Regions from separate parts of the Sporosarcina sp. FSL K6-5500 genome, predicted to be linked through region 2. Evidence: predicted binding sites of a transcription regulator. Region 2 holds the regulator's gene; each other region holds the start of a gene.
What was found. Region 2 encodes CtsR, which represses protease genes until heat stress. Its sites were predicted from a motif close to ATGGTCAATAAAGGTCAAACA; they were not measured.
Positions count from the first base shown of each region.

Region 1 (2,331 bases), 610 kb from region 2:
TAAAAGCTACCATAAGTCCTATCGTGCAGAAGTATCTGACCATCTTCAAATTGCTCCCAGTAATAGTCCACTATCTTATGTTCCACCAATACATTTTCTAGCGTCTTCTTGGCCTTGCCCCTACCAATAGAGCCATCGATTTCTTTTATAATCGTTACGATAACTGCTGCTATTGCTGTTAACCCTAATCCCCATAAGAAAAGTGTGATGATCATAATGTTTTTTCCTCCTAGAATATATATTGCTTAGTCGCCATTTTGAAAAGTCTGATTCATATAAGTTCGATTCCATGTGAATTTTTCTGTGGATGAATACGATTATTATCTCGGCTAGTCGTTCTTCATGCGGTGAAAATTGGACATCTTTCGCATTGCCAGCACGCTCTCGATATTTCTTTACATCATGCATTTATAACGCAAACAACGAAAGGTTGAACGTTTTTGTTTCCTTTGCATAAGATGAAATTGTCCATTCCGACAAACCTTTCGCCATGTTGAATCGGTGGAATTCGTCAATGGCTGATTGGGTCGATAGAATTGTTTGCGGCTTGGCTTGATTGGTAACCCTTAGAATGTCGTTTAATAGCGCTGAATCAATTTGGTTTCGTTTTTTCATATTCTCATCACCCCGTCAATTCTTTCTGCGGATGACTGTAACCGGTGCGTTTTGAATTCGTGGTAGTATGACGTGGTGATTGGGAATAGAAAATACCCGCCATTGAATGAACAATGACGGGTAAAATTGTTGTAATCATATGCCCTCGGCGAGAATCGAACTCACATCTTAAGCTTCGGAGGCTCACGTGCTATCCGTTGCACCACGAGGGCGTTACAAATCGGCTAACTTTTGCAGCAGACTAGATTTATTATACTGGTGTAGCTCAATGAATGCAATGCTTATTTTGAAAGCGTTATATTTGACCTTCGTTGACCATACTATGTATGATAAAGTTACAGTTGAAACGAAGTTATGTTTCAATAGGTAGACAACACTATCCAGCTTGAAGGAGGAAATAGAATGAATCTAATACCTACAGTAATTGAACAGACTAGCCGCGGTGAGCGTGCTTACGACATCTATTCACGTCTATTGAAAGACCGTATTATCATGCTTGGAAGTGGAATCGATGACAACGTTGCGAACTCTATCGTTGCTCAACTCCTATTTTTAGAAGCAGAAGATCCGGATAAAGATATTTCCATCTACATTAATAGTCCCGGGGGAAGCGTCACTGCTGGTATGGCGATTTTTGACACAATGCAATTCATCAAACCTGACATCCAAACAATTTGTATGGGGATGGCTGCATCTATGGGATCGTTCCTACTAGCGGCGGGTACTAAAGGGAAACGTTATGCGCTTCCTAACGCAGAAGTAATGATTCACCAACCATTAGGTGGAGCACAAGGGCAAGCAACAGAAATTGAAATTGCTGCAAAACATATCCTTTTCACTCGTGAAAAACTAAACTTGATTCTTGCTGAACGTACTGGCCAATCGGTTGAAGTAATTGCGAGAGATACGGACCGCGACAACTTTATGACAGCTGAACGTGCGAAAGAATATGGTTTAATTGACCATATTATTACACGCAGTGACATGAAAGACGGAGCTAAAACTAAACCTGAATCTAAATAAGTTCTACAAAAGTCGGCTTTCCATTATGGGAAGCCGTTTTTTTGTGGCTATAAAAAAACGTTGCCTTAGAATAAATGAAACCTTTTCAATCGTCATACTGTATATACTACTGTAGAAAAAGTTTCGACACGGTGTTCGAGAGGGTAAATGAAAGTAACTAACTCGTGAGGAGTGTTAACATGAAAAAAGTTTTAGGACCAATTGCGGTAATCGTAATCATACTTGCAGTTTTGGCTATGATACTGGTTCCAAGTTATAACAAATTCGTTAATTTAGAAGAAGATGTGGACCAGGCGTATGCACAAGTTGAAAATCAACTACAACGGAGGCTCGATCTGATACCGAACTTGGTAAGCACGGTTAAAGGTTTCGCGAGCCATGAAAAAGAGATTATCAGTGACATTGCAGATTCCCGTGCAAGACTTGCCGGAGCAAATGGGCCCGTAGAACAAGCGGATGCAAACGCTGACTTATCGGGTGCGCTTAGTCGTCTCCTTGTCGTCGTCGAGAATTATCCTGATTTAAAAGCAAATGAAAATTTCACTAAGCTGATGGATGAACTGGCCGGAACTGAAAACCGTCTGGGCGTTGCGCGTAAGGATTATAACGACGTAGTCGCCAATTACAATAGGCAAGTGAAAAGATTCCCCGGAAAAATCGTTGCATCCATTTTCGGATATGATGAAAAGGAAT
Region 1 covers NZ_JBBOTP010000001.1:2,521,111-2,523,441, forward strand. Annotated here, with positions in the region: gene MKX62_RS12075 (hypothetical protein) at 1-215, opposite strand, end outside; gene MKX62_RS12080 (hypothetical protein) at 409-615, opposite strand; tRNA gene MKX62_RS12085 (tRNA-Arg) at 756-827, opposite strand; gene clpP (ATP-dependent Clp endopeptidase proteolytic subunit ClpP) at 1,018-1,638, shown strand; gene MKX62_RS12095 (LemA family protein) at 1,818-2,331, shown strand, end outside.
Region 1: a site for CtsR is predicted at 914-934, ahead of clpP (ATP-dependent Clp endopeptidase proteolytic subunit ClpP). Genes of this name have one in related genera too.

Region 2 (2,331 bases):
TACCAAGCGTCGTCTGATTTGACACTTGATAGACATTGCCAGGTGCTTCACTTCCTTCGCCATAACTCCCTCGGACGATGATTCCAAGCCGTGAGATAGCCGGGATAATACGATCAATCTGCTTCGTCATTGTAAGTGCCGGTAAATGCATCATCACAGATGCGCGCATGCCGGTTCCCGTATTCGATGGACAGCTTGTCAAATAACCAAAGTCTTCATCAAAAGCATACGGCAGTTCTTTTTCAAGGTAATCGTCAACCTGATCAGCCTGTTTATAGGCATCCTCAAGCTGTAACCCAGGATAGATGCATTGAATGCGGATATGGTCCTCCTCATTCACCATGACACTTATGGTCTCGTCTTCTGATAGAAGAACTGCGCCATGCCTGTCAGGAATTGCGAGTTGCGGACTGATCAGATGTTTTTCAACAAGTACTTGGCGTTCCAATGCAGGTAGATCGGACATCTTAGTATAGGAATAGCCACTTTGCATGGTATCAAGCAAAACACCCGTAACCGCTCTGTCTACCGCCATCGCTTCTTCTTCAGTGAACGCGATAGGAAAACGATAGCCTGTCAAGTTGCGTGCAAGTCGAATTCGCGTCGACATAACGATGTCCGAGTGCTCTCCGTAAGCAGTCATCCAAGGGGTTACCGCATCACGCATGAATTTTTCAATCGACATCGTTTTCTTCACCTCCAAGGGAAAGGTGTTGCTTTAGTGTATTCGCTTCATCACGCAAAGCTGCCGCTTCTTCAAAATGCTCAGCTTCTACAGCTTCTTTCATCTTCACTCGGATCTCTTCAATTTTCTTTTTAACTGCATATATTTCATTAAATGAAACCGGTACTTTCCCGGTATGAGTTGAATGGCCATTGTGAAGCTTGCCAAAAACTTGCGGTAAGCTGCCACGAAATGTGTCATAACAGTCGGCACAGCCAAACTTCCCAATATCAAGGAACTTCGGAAACGTTAAACCACATGAGGGACATTCGGGTCCTTCAAACGACTCTCCCCGCGTTTGCGGTTGTGCCTGGAAAGGATCAGAACCGCTAAACCAGTGAGATAGGAACTGCTGAATGGACAACGGCTCTTGATTGGGGTCGAAATGGAATGTTTGTGATTGAAATGCGCATTTCTCACATAAATGGCGTTCCAGCGATCCGACTACACTTTCTTGCGTAATCGTAATGGACGCAGTTCGTTCTTTACAATTTTCACATATCATCGAAAGCCACCTCATATCAGTTGGATTGGTGATTAGTTACGCTGTTCGTAAATAAGCGTCAAGAGCATTGCTTGTAAAATGCGTGCACGCATGATATCGCGGTCTGGAAGTGGCTGATGGATAGTTCTTCTATCAACCGCAGCAAGAATGAGCTTTGATTCGCGCTCCGTTATGACTTCTTCTTCAATTAGTCTGTAAACAACATCTAAAGCCATCGTATAAGAGGCTCCCGATTGGATACCGCCTAAAATATGTTCTATCAATTCTTTACGGGAATTCGCCTGAACGCGGAAAATACGTATGTAGCCACCGCCTCCACGCTTCGATTCAACCGCATAACCACGCTCCGCCGTGAAGCGGGTCTTAATAACATAATTGATTTGAGACGGGACGCACTGGAACTTTTCAGCGACTTCATTGCGCTTAATTTCGATGGTTCCACACTGTCCCTCTTCGATTATTGCTTTCAAATATCCTTCAATAATGTCGGAAATGTTTCTCATACCCTCACCTCTTTCATACGGGGGATAAGCCGTTGACTTTGACTATCTTTGACTTGATTGTACATGATATTCCGCATGTTCCGCAATCGATACGCACCAGACTTAACAAGTATCGGCATGTGACAATACGTTTTAACCGTACGAAAAAACAAAAGCGGAAGCGCCTGTTCAGAAGCATAGGAGTTCGGACGTGGAATAGCTCCTTTTGCAGGTTATCCACTGTACGAGACTTTATAGTTTTCTATATATGTTGAACAGAGGAATACGATGTATACGCTTTACAAGGGCTTTTTGGAGGCCGCTGAAAAGTCTAATACTTGGACTCCTATCAATACCGCTTCGACGCTTTGTGGATGCCTCCCGCGATAAGCCAGAAAGAAGATCCCTTTCAGTCTTATCGCTCCGGCTACCACGAAGATGCGCCTTCGCTGGATGGTCAATGTGAGAAAGAGCATTTCATTATCTGTGATGAAATCTGCAAGTTGGAGTACGTCTTTCTTGACTATAAGTAGTATCAACTAGTAATCACATTATAGTCTCGGCATATACATCTCAAAACCACATTTCTCTCGATAATAAACACCCTAGTGCAGGCGCGG
Region 2 covers NZ_JBBOTP010000001.1:1,907,275-1,909,605, reverse strand. Annotated here, with positions in the region: gene MKX62_RS08825 (protein arginine kinase) at 1-685, opposite strand, end outside; gene MKX62_RS08820 (UvrB/UvrC motif-containing protein) at 675-1,229, opposite strand; gene MKX62_RS08815 (CtsR family transcriptional regulator) at 1,262-1,732, opposite strand.

Region 3 (2,331 bases), 2.9 Mb from region 2:
GACAATAGCATCATTTGTACGGCACCAAGTAAAACATTCAATCTTGCTGGTTTACAAACATCGAATATCATAATTTCCAATAAAGCGCTACGAGAGAAGTTTGTAATGGAAGGCGATAAATACGCTGTTACAATGTCGAACTCATTTGGTGCTCTTGCCACAGAGGCCGCGTATAATTACGGTGGACAATGGCTGGAGGAAGTTCTTGACTATGTTGAAGGAAATTTGCACTTCATTACGAAGTATTTCAAATCCAATTTACCCGTATTAAAAGTATTACCATTAGAAGCGACTTATCTGGCTTGGATTGATTGTCGGGAATTGGGACTCACGCCCGAAGAGTTGGAAAAACTGTTCCTCTCTAAAGCAAAAGTCGCTTTAAATCAAGGGTATGTCTTTGGCCCTGGAGGCGAAGGATTTGTCCGTATGAACCTTGCTTGCTCTCGCTCAACAGTAGAGAAAGCAGCTCAACAAATGAAAGAAGCGATCATTCAATTGCGGTTATAAATCCTGACTAAAATATATATCAGGTACCTATGCATGGAACAATTCTGGTAATCCACTATAATTACATGTTTATTAGGCACGGGCTAGGTATTTTTTTCAATATCTAGTGTCATATAAATTCTTATGTAATTGTATGAATTGTTCGTTGTTATTTGTTGCATAGGTACCGATTTTTATTTAAAGAGAACGGGAACTGATCAAATATGCTTAATCTCGTTAAACTCCATTCTACTCCTCTTCTTTATGACTCACTTCTAACAAAGTCAATTTAAACTTTCCGATTTGATCTTTTACGTACAAATTTGTAATGGAAGTAGAATAATTATGAATCGTTCCTCTAAAAAGTAAGTCTTGCTCAGGAATATTCACGTCAAAAGTTCCATTGTAAAGTAAAGTTGTAATGTCATGGTAATCATCACTTGTTACGTTAAATTCAACTGAAACTTTATATAATCCATTTACTTTTTCGTCTTCATAACTACATAAATGAATTACTTTGTCATTTAAAATAATTTTACTCGTCAAGAGAATCACTCCTATTTCAATTTCTAGGTATTGACTTGAAAAGTCAATGATACACTAGACATTATTGTTTTGTAAGCACGCATACTTTCGGTATACACAATTTAGACTTGTTGCGGTTGCCCAGCTTCATACGATACTAATCCCAAATGTTGAAACTCTGTTTGGGCATGAGGATTCATTGGGGAAATCAAAGACATTCAAGCAAGTTTCTTGAAAGTCAAAAAAGGTCAGTGTACAATAAATTCATAGATCAAATATAGTCAAAGCCAAGCGGGATAGATAAATGAAGATAAAGGGAGGAAACGAATATGCAGTGTCAACATTGTGGTAAAAACGAAGCGACGATGAGTTTAAGATTTCAAGTGAATCAGCAAGGTATGCACATCAATATGTGTCTTACGTGCTTTCAAGAAATCCAAGGTCAATTACAGGCAGGCAAGATGCCGTCATTTAGTGACAATGCGAATCACTTTTCCAAAGCAAACGGTGGCCAACAGGCAAAAACTCAAACAAAGCAAACAGAAGAAGGTCACGGCAACGGTTTGTTAGACCAACTTGGTAAAAATATATCAGACGAAGCAAGAAAAGGACTGATTGACCCGGTCATCGGACGTGATCAAGAAGTGAGACGTGTCATCGAAACGCTAAATAGAAGAAATAAAAACAACCCAGTGCTAATAGGTGAGCCTGGAGTTGGTAAAACAGCAATCGCCGAGGGGCTCGCAGTAAAAATCCTCGAAGGCGATGTACCGATGAAACTACTGAATAAAGAAGTGTACTTATTAGACGTTGCTTCACTTGTTACCAATACGGGCATTCGTGGTCAGTTTGAAGAGCGGATGAAACAACTAATTGAAGAACTTCAAGCACGAACAGATGTAATTTTATTCATCGATGAAATTCACTTGCTCGTTGGTGCAGGTTCAACAGAAGGATCGCAAATGGATGCCGGCAATATTTTGAAGCCAGCCTTAGCACGGGGGGGCTTGCAACTCATTGGGGCAACGACATTGAAAGAATATCGTCAAATCGAAAAAGATGCTGCACTTGAACGTCGGTTCCAACCGATTATCGTCAAGGAACCATCTGCAGAAGATACGATTAAAATCTTAAACGGGTTAAAAGGACGTTACGAAAATTTCCATGAAGTACGCTATACAGATGAAGCGGTGCAAGCTTTTGTTACCTTATCACAACGCTATATTCAAGATCGTTTTTTACCGGACAAAGCGATTGACTTGATGGATGAAGTCGGGTCACGTTTAAACCTTACACATGTCACCACTAATTCAGATTTAG
Region 3 covers NZ_JBBOTP010000001.1:4,767,554-4,769,884, reverse strand. Annotated here, with positions in the region: gene MKX62_RS23005 (MalY/PatB family protein) at 1-507, shown strand, start outside; gene MKX62_RS23000 (DUF3219 family protein) at 736-1,032, opposite strand; gene MKX62_RS22995 (ATP-dependent Clp protease ATP-binding subunit) at 1,341-2,331, shown strand, end outside.
Region 3: a site for CtsR is predicted at 1,246-1,266, ahead of MKX62_RS22995 (ATP-dependent Clp protease ATP-binding subunit). Genes of this name have one in related genera too.